Regions from separate parts of the Jeotgalibacillus aurantiacus genome, predicted to be linked through region 3. Evidence: predicted binding sites of a transcription regulator. Region 3 holds the regulator's gene; each other region holds the start of a gene.

Evidence for each region. The regulator Rex, encoded in region 3, represses fermentation and respiration genes when NADH is low (regulators of the CRP and FNR family bind a similar motif). The targets are predictions, from matches to a motif close to TTGTGAAATATTTCACAA.
Region 1: the regulator Rex is predicted to act here: its motif matches at 4,387-4,404, upstream of H7968_RS08185 (cytochrome ubiquinol oxidase subunit I).
Region 2: the regulator Rex is predicted to act here: its motif matches at 3,165-3,182, upstream of cydD (thiol reductant ABC exporter subunit CydD).

What each region holds. Positions count from the first base shown of each region.
Region 1 covers NZ_JACNMS010000002.1:675,998-683,731, reverse strand. The annotation lists gene H7968_RS08200 (peroxiredoxin) at 1-93, shown strand, start outside; gene H7968_RS08195 (ABC transporter ATP-binding protein) at 705-2,471, shown strand; gene H7968_RS08190 (ABC transporter ATP-binding protein) at 2,468-4,279, shown strand; gene H7968_RS08185 (cytochrome ubiquinol oxidase subunit I) at 4,511-5,854, shown strand; gene H7968_RS08180 (cytochrome d ubiquinol oxidase subunit II) at 5,932-6,945, shown strand; gene H7968_RS08175 (potassium channel family protein) at 7,010-7,675, shown strand.
Region 2 covers NZ_JACNMS010000003.1:388,485-396,218, reverse strand. The annotation lists gene cydC (thiol reductant ABC exporter subunit CydC) at 1-1,398, opposite strand, end outside; gene cydD (thiol reductant ABC exporter subunit CydD) at 1,395-3,122, opposite strand; gene H7968_RS11660 (response regulator transcription factor) at 3,520-4,119, opposite strand; gene H7968_RS11655 (sensor histidine kinase) at 4,116-5,249, opposite strand; gene H7968_RS11650 (fatty acid desaturase) at 5,381-6,424, opposite strand; gene H7968_RS11645 (M23 family metallopeptidase) at 6,611-7,576, shown strand; gene H7968_RS11640 (NADH-dependent flavin oxidoreductase) at 7,656-7,734, shown strand, end outside.
Region 3 covers NZ_JACNMS010000006.1:2,832-12,061, forward strand. The annotation lists gene tsaD (tRNA (adenosine(37)-N6)-threonylcarbamoyltransferase complex transferase subunit TsaD) at 1-466, shown strand, start outside; gene H7968_RS15410 (MFS transporter) at 545-1,837, shown strand; gene H7968_RS15415 (ABC-F family ATP-binding cassette domain-containing protein) at 2,932-4,875, opposite strand; gene H7968_RS15420 (redox-sensing transcriptional repressor Rex) at 5,116-5,793, shown strand; gene H7968_RS15425 (twin-arginine translocase TatA/TatE family subunit) at 5,849-6,028, shown strand; gene tatC (twin-arginine translocase subunit TatC) at 6,050-6,856, shown strand; gene H7968_RS15435 (YdiK family protein) at 7,658-7,861, opposite strand; gene H7968_RS15440 (CPBP family intramembrane glutamic endopeptidase) at 7,862-8,611, opposite strand.

The DNA of each region.
Region 1 (7,734 bases), on a different contig from region 3:
CGTGATGTAGATGAAACACTTCGCGTACTTCAGGCCCTTCAAACAGGCGGACTTTGCCCGGCTAACTGGAAGCCAGGCCAGAAAACTCTATAATTCAAACATAACCAAAAAGAGACAGCTCGTGATATAGAGCTGTCTCTTTTTTTGCCGATCCACCACAGATAAGTTCCCTAATATACCAGGACAATGTCTATCCATACCACTCTAGCGCTTCTGATTTTGACCTGTCCATTAAACTAAAGGTGTTCATTTTCTATCTAAATCCGCCTTCAAAGCACCGGAAGGAAAGGGAATACTATTTGCAGATCTCTATTCTGCACTCCTTATTTTTGAAAAACCTCAAAAGTGCAGGGGGCATCCGAAGACTCCTGCGGCAGAGAAGCGACAGGTGAGACAGCGTAGCGCGAAGCGCTAGCTGGCTCACCGCGCGGCCGCGGAAAGCGAAGGATGCCCCCTGCACGTTTTTAGCTAAATGATAACTTATGTGAAAACTTAGAGGTCTGCCTCTAGCGAAGGATGGTCCTAGACCGGCTCTTGCTAATATGATCTCAGTCATTCGACTGATCATTTATATTTCGATATCCTATATAATCAACAAGTGTTAGAAAATAAACAAATGATAAAAAATTCAAAATAAAGGTGGAAAAATATTTCGATAACCGATATATTTAATAGTATGCTTTAACAGGAGAGGGGGAAAACACATGGATGTTTTTCAGAAATTAAAAGAGTTTTACTGGCCTCATAGACGTCATTTTATTATTTCCATTATCTTTCTATTTGTGATGACGCTGATCACGGTCGTTTATCCGATCATTCTCCAATTAACCATTGATGAAGTGGTCGGTCAGGGCAGGTATGAGATCGTACCTTACCTGGCATTTGGTTTTATCGGGCTGATGGCTGTAAAAGGGGTAGCGACCTTTATTTCTCAATATAATGGTGATTTATTTGGCATTATCTCTGTATATGATTTGAGAAAGCGCTTGTATGATAAGCTTCAGAGCCTGCCATTTCAGTATTACGATAATGCGAAGACCGGGGATATTATGTCACGTCTTACCGCGGATGTGGAAGGTTTCCGCTTTTTCCTTTCGTTCGGATTTGCAGAATTGATCCGGCTGATTTTACTGCTTGTTGTCACAACTGGACTCATGCTTTATTATTCAGTGCCATTGACGATTGTGACGATGATTTCAATTCCATTTTTAGCGATCGCAGTATATAAGTTTGATAAAAAAGTACATCCGGCGTTTCGTGGCGTCCGTCAGTCATTCGGACGGCTGAATACAAATGTTCAGGAAAATATCAGTGGGATCAATACGGTTAAATCACTTTCGAGAGAGGAACACCAGATTGGAAAATTCAATTCTTCCAATGAAGATTATAAGGAAAAGTATATATTCACTTCGGATGTCTGGGCGAAGTATTTTCCACTGATGGAGTTTCTCGGAAATGTAAGTGTCGTCCTGCTGCTTGGGTATGGTGGCTTTCTTGTGGTGAACGGACAGTTGACTCCGGGTGAGCTTACCGCTTTTTACAGCCTAGTTGGATTTATTATCTGGCCGATTATGAACCTCGGTTTTACGATTAACCAGTTTTCACAATCCAAGGCTTCCGGTGAAAGACTGCTTGAAATTCTTGAAGCGGGAGAAACCATAAAAGAACTAGCGCATGCCATCGAAATGAAAAACACAGATGGAGAAGTTGAATTTGACAATGTCACACTTCGTTATACTGAGGATGTTGAAAAAGCGCTGGACCAGGTTTCCTTTAAAGTGAGAAGTGGACAGACGGTTGGTCTGATTGGGGCAACAGGTTCAGGAAAGACGAGTATTACACAGTTAATGACGCGTTTTTATGAACCGAGTGAAGGAAGCGTGCTGATCGACGGTAAAAACGTCAATGAGTACACGGTCCAGTCTTTAAGAAAAAATGTTGGTTTTGTTCTGCAGGAGTCATTTCTTTTTTCATCAACAATCAAATCAAATATCGCATTTGGAAATCCAGGCGCGACAATGGATCAGATTGTTGAGGCAGCAAAACGTGCGCAGGCTCATGATTTCATTATGGAGCTTCCTAAAGGCTACGATACGATGCTGGGAGAAAGAGGGCTCGGATTATCAGGAGGGCAGAAACAGCGTATTGCGATTGCGAGAGCGATCTGCCTTGATCCGGGGATTTTAATTTTGGATGATGCAACAAGTGCGGTGGATATGCAGACTGAATTTGAAATTCAAAAAGCATTAAAGGAAGTTATGCGCGGAAGAACAACCTTTATTATTGCGCACCGGATTTCTTCATTAAAACATGCTGATGAAATTTTTGTTTTTGAAAATGGGCGCATCACCCACCGGGGAAAACACGATGAATTGATCAAAACAGAAGGACAGTACAGAAGAATTTATGATATTCAGTATAAAGATCAGATTGAACTGGCGGCCAGTATGAAAGCGGGGGCAAGCCGATGAGTAAAGCGTCAAATGCAAAAGAAAGATTTCATTATTCCACCGATCAGGTGATTGAGAAGCCGTTTAACTGGATGCAGCTTTGGAGGCTGCTGCACTATTTGAAGCCTTATACAAAAAAGCTTCTGCCTCTTTCTGTTTTAATGGTTTTAATTACAACTGCAGTCCGGCTTGTGATTCCAATTATGATCGGGATTTATGTGATTGATGAAGCGATCATGTCAAAGGACGGAGACTTGCTTCTCCTGCTTGTTGGTGTCATCGCAGGGCTTTATATTGTTAACTATGTAGCCAATATTTTCAGGATAAAATGGATGAATATACTTGGTCAAAGTGTGATTTATGATTTGAGAAAGCATTTATTTACGCACGTACAGTGGCTGAGTAACCGCTTCTTTGATCAGCGTTCGGCGGGATCTATTCTGGTCCGGATTATGAATGATATTAACTCCTTACAGGAATTGTTTACGAATGGGGTTATTAACCTGCTGATGGATGCGTTGATGCTGATTGGGATTTTCATTATCCTGTTTACGATCAGCCCGCAGCTGGCGCTTGCCGTCATGATTGTTCTGCCGTTAATGTTTTTGATTTCAACTAAATTGAGAAAGAAAATCAGACGTTCATGGCAGACGGTGCGTCTAAAGCAGTCAAAGCTGAATTCTCACCTGAATGAAAGTCTTCAGGGAATGCGTGTAACACAATCCTTTACGCAGGAAAAAGAAAATGCAGCTTATTTTAATGGTGTAAATACGGAAACGTTTGAAAGCTGGCAGGATGCGACGAAGAAGAATGCAACCTTCCGGCCTCTCGTTGAAATGACAAATGCAGTAGGGTCGGCGATTCTCATCTGGTATGGTGCCTACCTGATTCAAAGCGGCAGCTTGCAGATCGGTGAATTTGTTACGTTTGCCTTCATGGTAGGCATGTTCTGGGAGCCGATTTCAAGACTTGGTATGGTCTATAACCAGTTGTTAATGGGGATGGCTTCTTCTGAGCGGATCTTCGAGTTTCTGGATGAAAAACCGAACGTCGCTGAAAAAGAAAACGCTGTTGAGTTGAAAGAAATTAAAGGGAAAATTGACTTTGAAAACGTTGAGTTTGCTTATACTGAAGATCGTAAGGCATTAAATAAGCTTTCACTGTCTATTAAAGCCGGTGAAACCATTGCCTTGGTTGGTCACACTGGATCGGGTAAAACGACGATTGCCAACCTTGTTACCCGCTTTTATGATCCAACTGCCGGTTCTGTTAAAATGGACGGCCATGATTTGAAAGATGTGTCTTTAAGAAGTCTCAGGTCTCAAATTTCGATCGTATTGCAGGATACATTTATTTTCTCGGGTACCATTAAAGATAATATCCGGTTTGGTTTTCCTCATGCAACGGATGAGCAGATTATTGATGCTGCCAAGGCAGTTGGGGCGCACGGATTTATTGAACGGCTGCCTAAAGGGTACGATACAGAAGTAGAAGAGCGTGGCAATATCCTGTCGGTAGGGGAAAGGCAATTAATTTCATTTGCCCGTGCACTGCTTGCTGACCCGAGGATTATCATTCTGGATGAGGCGACGGCTTCTATTGATACAGAAACTGAAGTGATCATTCAGAAGGCGCTGTCCACTCTTCTTGAAGGACGTACAGCCATCATTATTGCGCACAGACTGTCAACTATTCGGGATGCTGATAAAATTTATGTTCTTGATCACGGGAACCTGATGGAATACGGCAATCATCAGGAGCTGATGGAACGCAAAGGCATCTATCACGGTCTGGTTCAGTCACAGTTCACGATGCAAAAAGAAGCTTAAATGAAATTTTGACAAATTTATAAACAGATAAAGCCCTCTGATACATTTCAGAGGGCTTTATTCATTGATTTTTTTTATGAGCAGGATGTATACTATAAGCAAATAGTTTGTGAAGGATGTCACAAAATATTCATGTTCAACATATCACAAACATTCTTCCTGTTATATGGTGATGATCGCTTAGTGGTATAGTAAAGATAACAATAAGTTGGAAATCGGGAGGGAATACCAGTGCTAGATTTAGATGGCGTTACGCTCACCAGGCTGCTCACGGCAGCAACATTAATGTTTCACGTAATTTTTGCAACGATAGGTGTCGGAATCCCGGTCATGATTGCCATTGCGGAATTTTTGGGTATAAAGAAAAATGACCCACACTATCTTCTGCTTGCAAGACGATGGGCAAGAGGCTTCACAATCACAGTAGCGGTTGGAGTTGTGACCGGTACAGCAATTGGTCTGCAGCTGTCATTACTGTGGCCGAGCTTTATGCAGCTGGCTGGACAAGTAATCGCACTGCCGCTGTTCATGGAAACATTTGCTTTCTTTTTTGAAGCAATCTTCCTTGGAATCTATCTTTACACATGGGACCGTTTTAAAAACAGATGGCTGCACTGGCTGTTGAATATACCGATTGTGATTGGGGCTACTTTATCAGGGTTCTTCATTACAACGGTAAACGCATTTATGAATACACCGCAGGGCTTTGATCTTCTTGATGGAGAAGCGGTAAACATTGATCCGCTCGCAGCGATGTTTAATCCTGCGACACCGACAAAAGTATTTCATGTTTTGACATCGAGTTATATGACATCGGCTTTAATTCTTGCTGCAATAGCAGCATTTATGATTTTAAAGAAAAAAGGCAGCTTTACTTACCATAAAAAAGCGCTGAAAATGACGATGATTGCCGGTTTGATTTTTACAGCCGGTACAGCGCTCGCAGGTGATCTTTCAGCTAAGTTCCTTGCTAAAGAGCAACCTGAAAAATTAGCTGCTGCCGAGTGGCATTTTGAAACTGAGTCCAATGCGGATCTCATTGTCTTCGGAACCATTGATGAAAACAATGAAATCAGTAATGAAATCCGGATTCCTGGCGCATTGAGTTTTCTTGCGGGTAATTCGTTTGATACCGAAGTCATCGGTCTAAATGAATTCCCTGAAGAAGAGCGCCCACCTTTATGGGTACACTATGCATTTGACCTGATGGTTTCAATCGGTATGTACTCCATGTTTATCGCAGGAATTTTCGTCCTGTTCAGCTTTATTAAACGATTTAATGAACATAATAAATTCCTGCTGATGGGGATCATTGCGAGTGGACCGCTTGCAATGCTGGCGGTTGAATTCGGCTGGGTTTACGCAGAAGTTGGACGTCAACCTTGGATTCTCAGAGGGATCATGACGGTGGATGAAGCAGCAACCACTTCAAGCTCAGTGGGTATTGCATTCGGATTGTTCCTTGCACTGTATGCTGTACTTGGCTTCTTCTGTGTACGTGTACTGTTGAAGATGTTCAGAAACAAACCGGCTGAAGCAGAACTGGAACAGCGCTTCCCTGGAGGTAAACTGTAAAACAGGATGACAACTGATTCTGCATGTGCAGAATCAGTTGTTCCTGTGCTTATACATAAAAGATGGGAGGGAATATCATGAGCTTGGAAGTCATCGGGATTTCGGTATTATGGCTCTTTTTATATGGATATTTAATTGTAGCATCGATTGATTTTGGGGCCGGTTTTTTTGCTTATTATGCAAGGGTCTCAAAACGTGAACATATTATGAGTAAGTTAATCAGCCGTTACTTGTCACCTGTGTGGGAAGTAACCAATGTATTTTTTGTCTTTTTCTTTGTCGGTCTTGTCGGGTTCTTTCCTGACACAGCCTACTACTACGGAACAGCACTGCTTCTGCCGGGATCAGTGGCGATCATATTAATTGCGATCCGCGGATCCTTTTACGCATTCGGAAATTACGGATCAAAAGACAATACCGTTTATCTGTTTTTATACGGCGCAACAGGATTATTGATACCGGCAGCTTTATCAACGGCATTGACCATTTCTGAAGGAGGATATCTTGAAGAAACTTCTGAAGGTGTTGTCTTCCTGGCAGGTGAACTTTTCACCAGTCCGTATTCATGGAGTGTAGTTGCGCTGGCGATCGTTTCTGTTCTATTTATCAGCGCATCATTTCTGACTTATTATGCAGACCGAGCCGAGGATGTTGATTCGCGTGCGATCATGAGAAAGTTTGCACTATGGTGGAGTGCACCAACGATCGGGGCAAGTCTTCTCGTTTTTGCTGGACTGCGCGATCATAACGTGGAGCACTTTAGAAGAGCCCTGGATTTATGGTGGATGTTCGGACTTTCTCTATTATTTTTCCTGATCGCTGCATTTTTAATTTACTCAGGAAAAAGATACGGTACTGCGTTCATCATGGTGATGCTTCAATTCTTCTTTGCATTCTTTGGTTACGGGGCTTCGCACTTGCCTTATATCCTGTATCCATTTATCACGATTGAAGGTAGCGTTGTTAACGAAACGATGGGTACAGCACTCGTTATTGTCTTTATACTTGGCCTGTGCCTGCTTATTCCGTCTTTATACCTGCTGATGAGACTATTCCTCTTTGATGCAGATTACGTAAAAGGGAAAAAATAATTTCATTTTCTGAAATTTCCTGTGATAAAATAAGAGCAGGATTCAGAAAGTGGAGGAATGGCTAGTGAAAAAAGAATTTGTGGTGATCGGCCTCGGCCGATTTGGAGGCAGTATTGTACGTGAACTCGTTGAACAGGGCATGGAAGTTATGGCCATTGATAAGTTCGAGGATAAAGTCGACGAATTCTCAAACATTGCCACACATGCGGTAATGGCAGATTCAACGGATGAGTCAGTTCTCAGAAGTCTTGGGATTCGTAACTTTGACCATGTCATCGTAGCGATAGGTGATGATATTCAGGCCAGTATCCTAACAACACTGATGTTAAAAGAAATAGGTGTTAATAAAGTAACGGTCAAGGCACAAAATGATTATCACGAAAAGGTGTTGCGCAGAATCGGTGCAGATAAAGTAGTACACCCTGAACGTGACATGGGTAAACGTATTGCACACAATATCGTCTCAAATAACGTGCTCGACTATCTTGAACTGTCTGATGAACATTCTATCGTTGAAATCGCAGCTAACAGCCTGCTCATCGGCAATACCATCATTGATCTCGATATCCGTGCAAAATACGGAATCAACATTGTCGCCATCAAAAGGGGAGATAACATCATCGTGTCCCCACAGGCAAACGATGTCATAGAAAAAAATGATATCCTGATCGTCATCGGAGCAGATAATGATATCAACCGCTTCGAAAAACGCGTCATGCAAAGCTCCTGACAAAATCCGGACCACAATCAACATCACGTGGTCCGGATTTTTTTGTATGGTAAGGAGCG
Region 2 (7,734 bases), on a different contig from region 3:
GTTTTCACCTTTTTCAAGTACAGGATCATCAAGCGTAAAGCGTGCCAGATCCATTAAGTGCAGCGCTTCATTCAGCTCATCGTCCGAAAGCCCCTCTCCTGCTATCATCAGATTATCACGGATCGTTCCAAAGAAGAAATGGTTCTCCTGCATCACCACATTGGCGTGACGCCAAATCTCTTGTGACGGAACATTTTTGAGATTCTTCCCGCCAATCGATACCTCCCCCTCATCTGTCCGGAGAATGCCGAGAATGAGTTGGAAAATGGTCGACTTACCTGATCCGCTGGCCCCGACAATCGCTGTTTTTGAACCGGCTGGAAGTGAAAAGCTGACAGAATCAACAACCGGACGCGATTCCCCTTCAAATGTGTAGGATACGTCCTTGAACTGAAGATCTAATACCGTTTTTTCCAGTGACTGAAAAGGTTCAACGGCTTCAGCCGGCTTCATATCCGTTACCTCATTTAACCGCTGAGCCGCATGACGACTATCTTCATAGTGATTGGCCAACAAAGCCATCGGCGTCGCATTTTCAAAAACAGTCAGTGCAAGCATGACGAGCATGGCGAGAAACAGTGCATCCAGCTCTCCGTTAACCGCCAGATACACACTCATCGCAAGCACACCCCAAGACACAAGCAATCCGGCAGACTGGTTAAACGACTGATTCAGCATCCCCTGACTGCCCGTTTTTTCCTGGTTGCTGACATAGGAAGCAGCAGACTGTCTTAATGCTTCCTGCTTTTGAACCAGCTGCTGATAAATTTTCAGATCCCTGAAACCATACAGCACTTCAGCCGCATCGGTTGATAACGCAGCGCGCGTCTCTCTCACCTCTTCTTCAAGCTTCTTGCGGCGCAACGCAAAAAGTGCCGGGAGAATCAGACCTGTTAACAGCAATCCTGCCAAAAACAGCACCGAAATCCAGATCGAATAAAAAGCGGTGAAAAACATCGTACTGAGGAAGATCAGCACAAGCACAACCGGCGGATAGTAAACGCGGAGAAAAAAGTTCTGAAGACTTTCCACATCTCCAACGATCCTTGCCAGAAGATCACCGCTACGGAATTTCTGAAAAATACCCGGTGCAAGCGGCTCAAGCTTTTCAAAGAAATTCACCCTGATTCTGGCGAGTATATTAAACGTCGCGCGGTGCGAGTATATGCGCTCCCCGTATCGGCTACCGGCTTTAGCAAGACCGAATACCTTTAAAAAGGCAATCATTAAAGCCAGAGTATACACCGGCGGAACTAGTGCCGCTTTGGAAATCAAATAACCACTGGAGGCAAACAGACCAGCTGTCGTTGCACCTCCAAGGAAGCCAAACAGGACTGAATACCATACATCCTTACGCTCTCTGGCGATTTCCTTTAACACAATTCTCAGGTCACTCATTGAGGTACTCCTCCTTGCTGAACATTGACCATTTCGCGATAGGAAGCTGATTTCAGCAGTTCATCATGCGTTCCTTTTGCTGATAATGTTCCGTCCTCAAGCAGTAAGATCTGATCAGCCTGACGGATCGTATACAATCTGTGAGCAACTGTGATGACGGTTGCGTGCTCACCCAGCTCCTTCATGGACGACGTTAAAATTCTTTCTGTTTTCAAATCAAGACCCGTCGTAGGTTCATCGAAAAGAATCACAGATGGCTTTTTCAAAAAGGCTCTGGCTAAAGCAAGACGCTGCTTTTCTCCTCCTGACAGCCCTCTGCCCGCTTCACCAACAGGCGTATCAAGTCCTTTTTCAAGTGATACAATCAATTCCCCGAGACCTGCCTTTTCAGCTGCGAGCTTAATGTCCTCACGAGTTGCATGACGGTTGCTGCCGATCGCAATATTATCAGCAAGCGTTCCAGAGAAAATAAAAGGCTGCTGGGAAATATAACTCAGCTTAGAAAACCAGCTATCCTCGGTATATTCACTTAACGGGCGGTTATTAACCAATATCGTCCCATCAGAAGGTGCGACAAGACCACTTAATAAATGCAGTGCTGTCGTTTTACCCGATCCACTCTTTCCAATCAGCGCAGATTTTTCAAAGGGTGATATGCCCGCGTTAAGAGGACCGAGTTTAAAGCCGTTTTCACCATATTGGAATTGAACATCCTTAAAAACAATTTCAGGAGGCTGATCACCGCTTAAAACACGTTCTCCCCACTGCACCCGATCCTCTTTTTGATCAAGCTCAGACGTAATGAGCGCTGCGGCTCCCATACTTCCGCGTCCTGTATGAAAAGCACTACCCAGCTCACGAATCGCCACATAAAATTCCGGCGCCAAAACAAGCAGGAAAAACGCCGTAAAGAAGGTCACGCTTTCAAAAAGAACGAGCCTCAACCCAAGTTCAAGCGCGATCAATCCAACCCCAAGCATCGAAATATACTCAAGCATCAGTGACGAAATGAAAGCCACCTTCAACACCTCAAGCGTGGCATCCCTGAACTTAAAGCTGCTATCCTCAATCGCATCACGCTGTTTTTTAGACTGTCCAAACAGCTTCAGCGTTGTCAGTCCCTGAAGCGTATCCAGAAAAGTCCCGGAAAAAGCAGATAACTGTCCCATCTGCTCTTCAGATTTCTTCTGCGTCTTAATTCCGATAATCACAAAAAACAGGGGGATAAACGGCGCTGTCACCATCAGAATCAGCGCTGAAATTAAATCCTGTGTAAAAGCTACAATCAAAATCATCAGCGGAACAATCGACGTCTGGATCACCTGCGGGATATAACGGCTGAAATAGCTGTCCACCTCATCAACCGCATCGAGCATCACACTGATCTTTCTTCCCGACTGCCCCTGCAAAGAAGCCTGCACAGGATTTCTCGTATATTTAGCCAACAGCTGCTCGCGGATCGTCTGTTTCACCTTCGCAGCCATCCACGCTCCCGTTCTTCCACTCGCAAACGTCAGCATCGCACGGGCTACAAGCGCAACAGCAAGCCAGCCAAACAACGGCAACACATCATTCCAACCGGCATCCTGCAGAAAAATCTGATCCACAATCCGCACGATAAAATAAGCCTGTGCAATAATACTCGCACCAGACAAAATCGCAATCGTAACCAGCAGAATAAGCGTCCCCTTATACTCTCTCGCATAACGAGCCAATTCGTTCATTTTAAGCTCTCTCCATTCTCAGAAATGGCATGAATCTTTTAAATGTGAAGTATTTCACAATTATAGTTAGTCTTATTATAACGAATTATACGTGAAATTTCACCTCATAGGGATTCGCAGCATGTGTACAGTGTTCAGACATGTAATTTTGTCTAAAATCCCGATTGGAATTGTGAAACGAACCTAATCCGGATAAGTCAAATGACCTTATTTTACGAAACATGATCGAAACCCTGCGAACCTTCTCGAAAATCTCACGAACCACACACCAAATCTTTCGAAACAACATCAAAATCCCGCGAACCCCGACTAAAATCCTTCGAACCCCCGGCCGCGAGCGGAGGATGATCCCGGCGCGATTTTGGATTAAAAGAAAAACGCCCCCTCACAGAGACGTCTACTTAAACCAGCCCTTCTCACGAAAACGCGAAATCGCTTCAATCCGGTTCGACACCTCAAGCTTATCGAGGATCACCGAAATATAATTCCGCACCGTTCCATTCGTAATAAACAATGTGCCCGCAATTTCCTTCGTCGTTTTACCCTCAGCAATCAGCTCCATGACCTCCTGCTCCCGCTCCGTCAGCGGATTCGGTTCAGTCAGCGCCATATCAACGAGCTCCGGCGCATAAATTCTGCGTCCTTCCATAATCGTCCGGATCGAACGCGCGAGCTCCTCACTCGGACTGTCCTTCAGCAAATACCCGCTGACACCTGCATTGCGTGCCCGTTCAAAATATCCCGGACGGGCAAATGTCGTCAGAATGATGATTTTACACGGCTCATCCTTTAGCTCTTCAGCCGCATCAAGTCCAGTTTTTAACGGCATTTCAATATCCATGATACAGACGTCAGGCTGAAGCGAACGAACCATCTCAATGGCTTCTTCCCCATTTTTCGCTTTCCCGACCACCTGCAGATCCTCCTCTAAATCGAGCAGAGAACCAAGCGCGCCAAGCAGCATCGTTTGGTCTTCCGCCAGTACAATCCGAATCATCCTGTTTCCTCCTTAGACGAGTGCTTCACAATGGTTGGCACACTGATGATAACCGTCGTGCCTAATCCATTTTTTATATCCAGCGATCCATTCACAAACTCCAGTCGCTCCCTCATGCCGCGAATCCCGTTACCTTCTGAGAAACGGTCAGTAGAAAACCCGCTACCGTTATCCTCCACTGTGATGCGCAATTCCTTAGGTAGCTGTTGTACTTCTACCTGGCACTGAGTAGCACTGCTGTGTTTCACCACATTCGTTACAGCTTCTTTTACACACATACTCACTACATTCTCCACTAAAAGCGGAACGTTTTTCAAAGCAGGATCTCCCTTCACCTCCACTTTCATTCTGGCCGCATTGAGCAGTTCACGTATATGATAAATTTCATCTTCAAGCTTTGTTCCCCTCATATCAGACACGAGTTCACGCACTTCTTTTAAAGCGGTGCGGGCTGTCTGATGGATATCCTTCAGCTCATTTTTCGCAGACTCAGGATTTGCAACCAGCAGCTTACTCGCCAGATCACTTTTTAAACCAATTAACGATAGCTTCTGCCCGAGCGTATCATGCAGGTCACGGGCTATCCGCTGACGCTCCTCCATCACCATCAGATCGGAAATCCGCTTCTGCGCGTATTCCAGCTGACCTTCGAGCTTCTGACGCTTCATCCGGTTATACGAATTAATCGGCAGTAAAATAACACCGATTACACTGATAAACACAAACGGAAACTGCGTGAAAAACAGCTGATCCTGCGTGAAGAAAGCAATGTTAACCGTCACAATCGTTGAGCCGACCAAAATACCGTAAAGTGTAAAAAAACCAACCTTATTCTGTACCGTACCAATCATAAAAGAAAGAAATATCGCAAAATAAACAAAGCCAAACAGCACCGTCATCGCAATACTGATCGCAATCGCAATTCCTACCCAAACATAATTCAGCCAGCCCTTCGTCAAAAAAGTCAGGCGGTAGGAAACAAAGAAAATCAAAATCATCAAAACACCGACCGAAATCTCAAGCCAGGTAGATGACCTGAAAATAAAATAAAACGGCAGCATACAGAAAATAATCCATATATAAATATTCAAGCCTGTATTCTTCGGGAAAATGTTATACCAGTTTTGCATGATGCTCCGTCCTTTCTGTTATGAATAAGTATAACATGGGGACGGAGCGCCTGTTCCTTTTTGCAAAAAGGAACAGGCGCTCCGTCCCCAAAAAAACCGCATCCTAAAACAGGACGCGGTTTCAAAAGCGATTATTGTTTTGTCTGCATCCTTCTCATTTCAAGGCGCATTTTTTCTTTTTTCAGCTGCTGTTTGACTTCATTAAAGCTGACAAAGGTTTTGCGCGTTTCGTCGTACAGACGGAAGCGGATGGATTCGAGACTTGATTTCATGGTAATCGTTGTTGCTTTTTGTAATGGCGGTGTTGATTCGTGTGCTTTTTCAAGATGGTAGTTCGGCACTCTCGGGCTCAGATGGTGCACATGGTGGTAGCCGATGTTGCCCGTTACCCACTGAAGCACTTTAGGAAGCTTGTAATAGGAGCTGCCGTCAACCGCTGCTTTGACATAATCCCATTCAGATTCGTCTTCAAAGTAAGAATCCTCGAACTGATGCTGTACATAAAACAGCCAGATGCCAAGCATCCCTGATACGAACATGATCGGGCCATGTACAAGCAGAAACGCTTCCCAGCCGACCAGAAGGACCATCAATGTATATAACACTACAATTGAGATATTCGTCAAATACGTATTTTTACGCTCTTTTTTCCTTGCGTCACTACGATTCATCCGGTTCGTAACAAGGAACAAATACACTGGTCCAAGACCAAACATCACTAGTGGATTACGGTATAGGCGATAAGATAAACGTTCTTTCCACGATGCCTTTTTGTATTCTTCCACTGTCATGATCCAGATGTCACCTGTTCCACGCTTATCAAGATTTCCGCTCGTTGCGTGGTGGATCGAGTGTTCACGCTTCCACTTTTCATACGGAAACATCGTAATAATGCCGGTGATGGTACCGACGAGGTTATTCAGCTTTTTGTTTTTAAAAAATGACCCGTGACAGCAGTCATGGAAGATGATGAAAATTCTTACTACAAATCCTGCAGCAATGATCCCCAGTCCTAATGTCAGCAGATAAGAAATTTCAAGGCTCTGATAGGCTAAAAACCATAATATAAAAAACGGTGGAATGGTATTAATCATTTGTCTGACGCTTGCTTTTAAGTCTGTTTTTTCATAAGGAGAGACACTTTTACGCAGCTCGGCAATCTTTTGTTTCGTCATGATTTCCTCCTCTGTTGCTCTTATGACCTCATCATAAAGCTTTCCCCATTTAAAAATAAGTCATGAGTGTAAGGGATCATTCATGACAGGTGTCATGTTCTATTTAGCAGGATCAGGAATATAAAAAGCATTCTGGTAAAACACAGGTCAATAATTCTTTTTTGAACGGGTCATACTACCCGAGAGGTGATTTTATTGAAAATTGGAGTATGGCTTATTGTATTCATATTTTTATTCCCTGCCTCCGCGCTGGCTCAAGAAACAAAGCGGGAGGACCTGCTGAAGGAACGATTAAGCTATTACAACCTTTATCAGCATCAGGCTGTACCGTGGTATTACCTGGCTGCTGTTGATCAGTTTGAACGCAATATTCAGCCGGTGCGTTCTGATCTTGAGAAAAAAGAGGGACCTCTTTCTTTAACCATCCCTGACGATAAATGGTTCGGTCCCCTTCATCCTGATCAAAGTAACCTGTCCCCTTACTTTATTTCTTTTTTTGGTGGTATCGGGCTGGATGCAAATGGTGATGGGAAAGCCGATCCGAATGATCCTGAGGATATCTTTGGGTCAATGGCTGACTTTATTCAACAGTTTGACTCCTTCGAGCAGGCCATGACCTACTATTACGAAAGAAAAGAAAGCATCCGGCAGGTCATGACCATTTCTGAGATCTATCAGCACTTCAATTCACTCGATCTCTATCAGCACGTATTCCCTTTAGCTAAAAACTATGAATACAGTTACCGGAGTACATGGGGCGATAAACGGGGCTGGGGTGGCAGGAGAATGCACGAAGGAACGGACTTATTTGCCGGCTACGGGACACCTGTTCTTGCCACCACCTATGGCAAAATCGAAGAGCTGGGCTGGAATGATTATGGCGGCTGGCGTGTCGGCCTCCGTGATATTCACAACGTCTATCACTACTACGCCCACCTGTCCGGTTTTGAAAAAGGGTTAAAGAAAGGGAATTATGTAAAACCGGGTGATCGGTTAGGGTATGTCGGCAGCTCCGGTTACGGGAAAGAAGGAACAAGCGGCAAATTCCCTCCTCATATGCATTACGGACTGTATATGGAAAACGGCCGCACACAATGGGCATTTGATCCTTACCCGTCTTTAAAGGTATGGGAAAAGAATGATCAGCCTTAGTTGCACATTCCGTGAGCATCTTTCTTTAGTGAGTCGAAAAGAACCCGTATAATGTGGAGCAGATTGACTCAACAGGAGGATGATTCAAATGAGCAAACCATTTTTAGATTCATTTACCTTTAAAAACGGCGTAACGTTAAAAAACAGATTGTTCATGG
Region 3 (9,230 bases):
CCCTCATATTGACCGGCTAGCGCATGAAGGAACACCATCCATTAAGCTGCCGCGTGCATGGCTTGAGGAAGGTTCGTATGACTTCAGCTTCAGCGGTTTGAAGTCTGCCGTGATTAATACGCTTCATAATGCGGAGCAGCGCGGGGAAGAAATTGATGTGAAGGATCTGGCAGCAAGCTTTCAGGATAGTGTCATTGACGTGCTGACGGAAAAAACAAAACGTGCAGCGCAGGAATATGGCGTGAAGCAGGTGCTGTTAGCCGGTGGTGTGGCAGCCAATAAAGGACTGCGCAGCCGTTTAACGGAGATGTTTGATAAGATGGATGGCGTGGAGCTTGTGATTCCACCACTCTCTTTATGTACGGATAACGCAGCCATGATCGCTGCAGCCGGAGCGGTTCATTTCGAGCAGGGACGACGTTCATCATTAGGAATGAATGCAAACCCGGGTCTTGAGTTAAAATAAGATCAAAAAGCTGTCTGACTTTCAGGCAGCTTTTTTTAGTACAATGGAGTAAGGATGCTGATTAAAGGAGCTAATGATATGAACAAGGGTTTAAGTGATTCAGATATACAGGCTTACATAGATGACCCGGCGAAAAAAGAGGCTTTGTATAAAAAGACGCTCTGGATTGTGGTGTTATCTCAGATTTTTGGTGGAGCGGGGCTTGCAGCGGGTATTACGGTTGGTGCACTGCTCGCGAATGATCTGCTTGGAACAGAGGGATATGCGGGCCTTCCGATCGGGCTGTTAACGTTTGGCTCTGCGATGGCTGCTTATACAGTCGGGCGTTCTTCGCAGCGGTTTGGCAGGCGTCTCGGGTTATCGGGTGGTTTTTTGACTGGTGGATTAGGCGCGATTGGGGTTATTTCTGCTGCCGCTTTTGAAAATATACCGCTGTTATTTTTATCGTTCTTAATTTATGGAGCTGGAACGGCTTCGAACCTTCAGGCGAGGTATGCCGGAACGGATCTTGCCGGAAAGGATCAGCGCGCGAAAGCGGTCAGTATTGCCCTTGTCTCGACAACGTTTGGTGCGGTTGCGGGACCGAATCTAGTGGGCGTGATGGGGGAGTTCGCGGTCATGGTGGGTGTTCCAGCACTTGCAGGTCCGTTTATTTTAGCTGCTGCTGCCTATGTGCTTGCAGGGATCGTGTTGTTTTTGTTTTTAAAGCCGGATCCACTTTTAGTCGCGGAGAAAATAGCTGCGGTTGAAAAAGCTTCTATTGATCCTGCGCATTCTGGTGATGTACTTCAATATAACCGTCGAGGTGTGGTGATTGGTGCTGCGGTGATGGTGACGGCCCAGATTGTCATGGTGGCTGTGATGACGATGACGCCGGTTCATATGGGAGCGCATGGTCATGGATTAGAGGCTGTGGGGCTTGTGATCAGCCTTCATATTGCTGCGATGTATTTACCATCTCTTGTGACGGGTGTGCTTGTAGACAGGGTTGGACGAGGTAAGATGGCGATCGCTGCGGGCGTAACGCTTTTGCTGGCCGGGCTTGGTGGTGCGCTTGCTCCTGGAGAATCCTTGTTTTGGATGGTTGTGGCGCTGGTTCTTCTTGGGCTGGGGTGGAATTTTGGCTTAATCAGCGGGACGTCAATGCTTGTTGATTCAACGGAACCTGCTGTACGAGCGAAGACACAGGGAGCAGTAGATGTACTGGTCGCGTTGTCCGGAGCGGCAGGAGGAATTCTTTCAGGGATGGTCGTCGCAGGGACGAGTTATGCGTTTTTGTCGATTGCTGGAGGAATATTAGCATTACTGTTGCTTCCTGCAGTTTATTGGATGAACAGAGGATCTGTTCACGGGATTGAATTGGGAAAGTGAAATGGTAAACATTAGGTGTTAATATGTGGATAACCTGTGCATAAGTACGAGAGGTACTGTTTATAATTCAGTGTGTCATGAGCTGTGGATAATGTTTGTTTCTTAACATTAATCTGTGGATAATGTGGAAAAAGCTGTTGAAAAGCCGTTTTATGCTGTGTTTAATGTGTATAACTCTGGGGATTGTCATGGTTCTGTTACAAGATATACATATTACGTACATATTTGTTTGTAATTTTCTAATAATTATATGGTGGAAAGTTATACACAATTTGGGTTTTGATTCGATGGGCGAAATAGTATAAGTGATGGGTTATTTGGGAAATGTGGTGGGAGGATTGTTGAATGGTGTTTGGAAAACCGGGCTGGGACCATCCTACGCTTTCCGTGGCCGGGCGGTGAACCCATTGTGCTTCGCACAATGGTTTCACCTGTCCCTTTCTGCCACAGGAGTCTTCGGATGGTCCCAGCCCTTTGTTTGAGCTTACCTCTTATTGGAGTTAAGGGGGAGATATAAAGAACCGGTCCGGCGGCATCCTTCGCTTTCCACGGCCGCGCGGTGAGCCAGCTAGTGCTCCGCACTACGCTGTCTCACCTGTCGCTTCTCCGCCGTAGGAGTCTACGAATGCCGCCGGACCTTTGTAAAGTAATCAGATCTAATGATTTTTGTGGGAATAAACAATATTAAAAGACTGTTACTCAAAACCATTAAGTGCCCCTGCATTCGCAGGGGTTTTTTGATGAGGGTTGTTAAATAACTGAGATAAGTTGCTTAATAAGTCTTTAGAGTTGTTTAATCTGGAGTAAGAGTTGTCAAATAAGCAAAGAAAGTTGTTAAATAAGGCTGAGGAGTTGTCAAATGCGCGGTGACTGAATGAGCGGGTGGAGCTGTGAGGCTGGTTCGCGGGATATTGGCTTTAGTTCGTGAGATTTTGCAGCTGTTTCGTGGAATGATGGCCTGGTTTGGGGGAATATTCCTGATGTTTCATAAGATTTTGGATCTCTTTCGTGGAATTGTTCTATTTGACCTATTCCGGACAACCATGATACACGCCCATTTAAAAAAGCCGGAGTGCTTGCACTCCGGCTTTTCCTTATTCAGCTAACTCTTCCTCTAATTCTGCCCATTCTTCAAGGAGCTGGTCCATGTCGGATTTGGCTTGTTCGATGGCCTGGTTGGATTCCATGACGCGTTCGTGGTCCTGGAAGATGTCGGGCTCACATAGGAGGTTTTCGTGTTCTTCGATGGTGCCTTCGAGCTCGGTGATGAGGAGCTCGATTTCTTCGAGTCGCCGGCGTTTTTTGCGTTCGGCTTTTTGTTTTTCTTTGTCGAGTGCGAAGGAGGATTTGTCTGATGCCTTTGTGTTGGCGGAAGCGGGCTGTTTGGCTGCGCGTTCGCGTTCTTCAAAGGCTGCAAGTTCTTCCTGCTCTGTTTTCTTTTCGATATAGTAATCGTAGTCGCCGAGGTATTCGGTGCTGCCGTCAGGAGACAGCTCAAGTACTTTGGTTGCCAGGCGGTTGATGAAATAGCGGTCGTGCGAGACGAACAGGATCGTGCCAGGGTAATCGATCAGTGCGTTTTCGAGAATTTCCTTGCTGTCGAGATCCAGGTGGTTGGTTGGCTCGTCCAGGATTAACAGGTTTGAGCGCTGCATCATGAGCTTGGCAAGTGCAAGTCGTGCTTTTTCTCCACCGCTCAGGGTTGCGACCGGCTTCAGGACGTCATCTCCTGAGAATAAAAAGTTGCCTAACACGGTACGGATGTCTTTCTCATTTTTCATCGGATAGTCATCCCAGAGCTCACCTAATACGGTTTTATTGGAATGAAGCTCGGCCTGCTGCTGGTCGTAGTAGCCGATGCTGACGTTTGAGCCGTACTGAATGGCGCCTGCTAGTGCGGGCAGTTTTTTCACAATCGTCTTCAGTAAAGTTGATTTCCCGACACCGTTTGGACCGATCAGAGCGATGCTGTCTTCACGGGTGACAGATGCGTTGATGTTGCGCGAAACGGCTTCATCATAGCCGACAGACAGGTCCTGCAGCTTCAGAACGTCGTTGCCGCTTTGGCGGTCGATGGCGAATCCGAAGCTGGCTGATTTTTCGTCACCGCGCGGACGGTCCATTTTTTCCATGCGTTCAAGCTTTTTGCGGCGGCTCTGTGCCTGCTTGGTGGTGGAGGCCCGTACGAGATTTCGCGCGATGAAGTCTTCCATCTTGGCGATTTCTTCCTGCTGCTTTTCGTATTCCTTCATTTCGCGTTCGTAGTCGAGTGCTTTCTGTTCTAAATATTTGCTGTAGTTCCCGTGGAATTTTTTCGAACGGTGACGCGACAGCTCAACGACCTGGTTAACGATCTTATCAAGGAAATAGCGGTCGTGGGATACGATGAGAATCGCACCCGGGTAGCCCTGCAAATACGTTTCAAGCCAGGCAAGCGTGTCGATGTCGAGATGGTTGGTCGGCTCATCGAGAATCATCACGTCAGGCTTCGTTAAAAGAAGCTTACCAAGTGCGAGACGGGTTTTCTGCCCGCCACTCAGTGTTGAAATAGGTGTATCGTAATCGAAGGACTGGAAACGCAGTCCGTGAAGTACGGTCCGGATATCCGCTTCATATTGATAGCCGCCGAAATCCTTAAATCGCACTTGGAGTTCATCGTATTCCTTCATTAAACGGCTGTAGCGTTCCTCGTTTTCATACACAGCGGGATCAGCCATCTGCTGTTCTGCACTGCGAAGCTTTTTTTCCATATCCTTTAGATGGTCAAATACGCTCAGCATTTCATCCCAGATGGAAAGCTCAGATTCAAGTCCTGAGTGCTGTTCAAGGTAGCCGATCGTGACTTCCTTCGGTTTATTAATATCACCGGAATCATACGAAAGCTGTCCGGCGATCATTTTTAAAAGCGTAGATTTCCCCGCGCCGTTACGGCCAACGAGGGCGATGCGGTCCTTAGTCTGGACCTCGAGTTTTATATTAGACAGAATCTCCTCAGCCCCGAAGGACTTGGAGAGACCGTTCACCTGCAGTAAAATCATCAATGGTTCACCTCTATTTTTATCCTCTTAAGTGTATCGCAACGGGGAAGGCATAAGCAATACAGGGGATTTGTGAAAAAGTTTGCATACTTTGCAAGAGTGTACCCTGTTGGTGTATGATAACAAAGGAAGAAGTTTGCTTGTCCAGAAAAAGGATTGTTGAAATATAATGATTTGGAAGCGTTCACAGGCTGAATAGAGCCAGAAAAGGTGATCGTTGGATTTAGGGGGAGAAGAGGCATGAGTCAGGAACAGATGAAGATTCCTCAGGCCACAGCCAAACGGCTGCCGCTATACTACCGGTTTTTAAAAAACCTGCATTCATCAGGAAAACAGCGTGTGTCATCGAAGGAATTGAGCGATGCGGTCAAAGTTGATTCTGCAACAATCCGCAGAGATTTTTCGTATTTCGGTGCACTCGGCAAAAAAGGGTACGGCTATAACGTCGATTACCTGTTATCCTTTTTCCGTAAAACGCTTGATCAGGACGAGACGACAAAGGTCGTGCTGATTGGTGTCGGAAATCTTGGAACGGCATTTTTACATTATAATTTCCTGAAAAACAATAATACAAAGATTGAAATGGCGTTTGATGCAGACCCGAAAAAAGCGGGCACATCAATCGGAGAAGTACCGGTATATGCCATGGACGAGCTTGAGGAAAGAGTTCAGGACAGTGACATTGAAGTGGCGATTCTGACAGTGCCAGCAGGTCCGGCACAGGGTATCACCGACCGTCTGGTGAACCTGAAGATTAAGGGAATCCTGAATTTTACCCCGGCAAGACTGACGGTGCCGGAGGATTTACGGATTCACCATATTGATCTTGCGGTGGAGCTTCAGTCACTCATTTATTTCCTGAAAAATTATGGCACAGATGACGTAGAAACGTCACAATTAGAGGACATATTGGAATAGCCAAATGCCGCAATTTGTTTTATGATGGAAGATAGAAAGAGGAGGTGCATGCATCATGCTACCAGGTGGAATCAGCCTTGCCGTAATCGCGATCGTTGCGTTGCTCATTTTTGGCCCTAAGAAGCTTCCGGAACTCGGAAAAGCTGCGGGCAGCACCCTTCGTGAATTCAAAGACGCAACTAAAGGTCTTGCCGATGACGACGATGATGTAAAGAAAGAAGATAAGAAGCAATAATTTTTTTGGGATGGTGGCCATATGAATGAAAAAGATATGACCGTCCATGAGCATATAAATGAAATAAGAAAACGACTCATCATTGTAGTCGTTTTCTTTGTCTTTGCAATGGTCGGAGGCTTCTTTATCGCAGAGCCGCTGATGAAGTTTCTTCAGTCCTCTGATGAAGCACAAAAAATGACCCTTAACGCATTCCGGCCAACGGACCCTGTCATGATCTACTTCCAGATCATCATGTTCTCTGCGTTGATCCTGACATCGCCCGTCATCTTATATCAGCTCTGGTCGTTTGTCAGCCCCGGTCTCCACGAGCGGGAGCGGCGCGTGACACTCAGTTATATACCCGCATCCGTCTTCCTGTTTTTATCAGGACTGGCGTTTGCCTACTTTATTTTATTTCCGTTCGTCATCAGCTTTATGACGAACCTTTCGAATAACCTTGAAATTGAACAGGTCATCGGGATCAATGAATTCTTTCAATTCCTATTCCAAATGACAATCCCCTTCGGATTCCTGTTCCAGCTGCCGGTTGTCATGCTATTTATCACAAGACTCGGCATCGTCACACCGATGTTTCTCGGAAAAATCCGTAAATACGCGTACTTCGTGCTGCTCGTCATTGCAGCCTTCATTACGCCGCCGGATATTTTCTCACATATGCTCGTGACCGTACCGTTATTGTTGCTGTATGAAATCAGCCTGTGGATTGCGAGAATCGGCTACAACAAAGCGCAAAAGGCAGAAGCCATCCAGCGCGAAATAGAAGAACAAGAACGCCGCGAGCGGATTGACAAAGAGCTTGCAGCGCGTGAAAACAGCGGGGAATGATCTTCGCTGTTTTTCTTTTTGTGGGGGGTGGTTCGGCTGGGGAGCTGTTATGTTGTTAGCGGTTGGTTTTTTGTCGTTAGCTGGTGTGTTTCTGTTACTAGCCGTGGCGTTTCTGTTGTTAGTGGTGCTGGCGTCGGCTGAAATGTTGATAGGGCTTGTTAGTTTGTTGTAAGGGATCGTGTTTCTGTTGATAGGACTGCTTGATTTGTTGATAGGCACGCTGGAATTGTTGATACATTTTCTTGAGGGAAGTGAATTGAAGGTAACTGGCTTTTTATCTGGATGCATTAAGCCAGAGCTGGTGCGGTGGTTTTATGTTGATCGGGTGGACATTTCTGTCACTAGCCGTAAAGTTTCTGTCGTTAGCCAGGGAGTTTACGTTATTAGGCGTGCTGGTGTCGGTTGAATTGTCAAAAGGGCTTGTTGGTTTGTTGTAATGGGGAGTGTTTCTGTTGATAGGCCTGCTTAATTTGTCGTTAGGCACGCTGGAATTGTTGATACATTTTCTTGAGGGATGTGAATTGAAGGTAACTGTCTTTTGATCTCGATGGATTAAGCCAGAGCTGGTGCGGTGGTTTTATGTTGATTGGGTGGACATTTCTGTCACTAGCCGTAAAGTTTCTGTCGTTAGCCAGGGAGTTTACGTTATTAGGCGTGCTGGCGTCGGCTGAAATGTTGATAGGGGTTGTTGGTTTGTTGTAAGAGCCCGCGTTTCTGTTGATAGGCCTGTTTAATTTGTCGTTAGGCACGATAGAATTGTTAATACACTCTCCATAAGAAAAAGTAGCGAACCTCAGTCCGCTACTTTTTTTCATTCATATGCTTTTTGATTTTCAGGTGGAGTCCGATCAGGCGGATTCCGGCGCCGATGTCATAGGTGGCAAAGGCGACGAAGATGTATGCCCAGACGCCCCAGCCGTTTTCGTTTACGCTGTTGATGGCGAAGAAAACGAAGAAGAATCCGAGGATCAGATAAAAGACTCCGTGTCCAAGAGGAGACCTCATTTATAAAATCCCTCCCAGTACAGCGCGCCAGACTAAGGCAAATGCTTCATTCAGCTCCACGATCCGCTGGATTTCATCGGCAAAGAAGAACTGCGTCATGACGACGAATGTGTTGATGGCCATATGCGCAATAATCGGCACGATAATTTTTTTTGTAAATGCATACAAAAATGCAAATGCGTAGCCCATTGCTGCATAGATTAGGATGTGGGTGAAGTCAAAATGAATCACCGCAAAGATCAGTGCACTGATCAAGCCTGATATGAAGAAGTTGTATTTGCGGTAGAACCATCCAAAGATGACGCCGCGGAATACGATTTCCTCAAGAATAGGTCCGAAGATCGCAATCGCCACGGCTGCAAGAGGTACATAAGAAAGCAGATCGATCAGCTGGGCTGTATTATCAGAGCCCGGCTCAATCCCGATCAGATACTCAATGCCTACTGCGATCATCTGGCTGAAGAAGGCCAGGAAGATCCCGATGAACGACCAGATCGCAATCATCGCAGGACCTGCTTTTTCGCCCGGCAGATCCAGCACGCCTTTATTGCGGTTCAGCACAAACAGAATCACAAGCAGCCCAATCATGAAGCTGAGGAAAATCCAGTAGCCTGACACAAGGTTCAGCAAAACGGTCGGCTCCGCGCTGCTGACTGAACGCCCGACGAGAAGCGCAACCGGAACCACCACAAACGATGACAGCTGCATCGCAACATACGTAATTAAAATGATCAAAAAGGTGCGATTCACAAGCATACTCCTTTATTCGTTCTGTAGTGTTAATTCTACTAATAAAAGCGGGTGCCTTCAAACTTAATCGCTTTATGATGAAGGATTTCATGATCGTTTTGTGAAAATGGGGAGCGGGGAGGCGTGCTGGGGAATTGTACTGATGGGGGAAGTAATTCACTTGTTTCACAAATGAAAGATGGATCTCCGTTCCAGGCGGACGCTTTCCGTGGCGCGCGGTGAGCCGCAGGAGTCGCCGCCTTCCACTCCGATCAACCATGAAGGAGGGTATCTTCATGGAAGAAAAGGTTGGGGGAAACTAAGCTGCTGGAGAAAATGTATCGATCGGGGTCGTAATTCAATCGTTTCAAAAATTAAATGTATTGTTCTGGATTTTTTATGTACTGTTTCAAACAGGAATTGTATCGTTCCACTTCCGCCGACCTGTTATTGTATCGTTAGCAGACTTAATTGTCCTGTTTCAAAAAGTTTATGTATCGTTTCAGGCAGGAATTGTACTGTTCTGCATACAATCCGCCACCAATCCGCCCGCACCAAAATGTAATACAAAATTTATAAAAATCACATGTTTTTCTCTTGCAAAAGAAAACAGAATTATTTACACTAATACTTGTGTTAG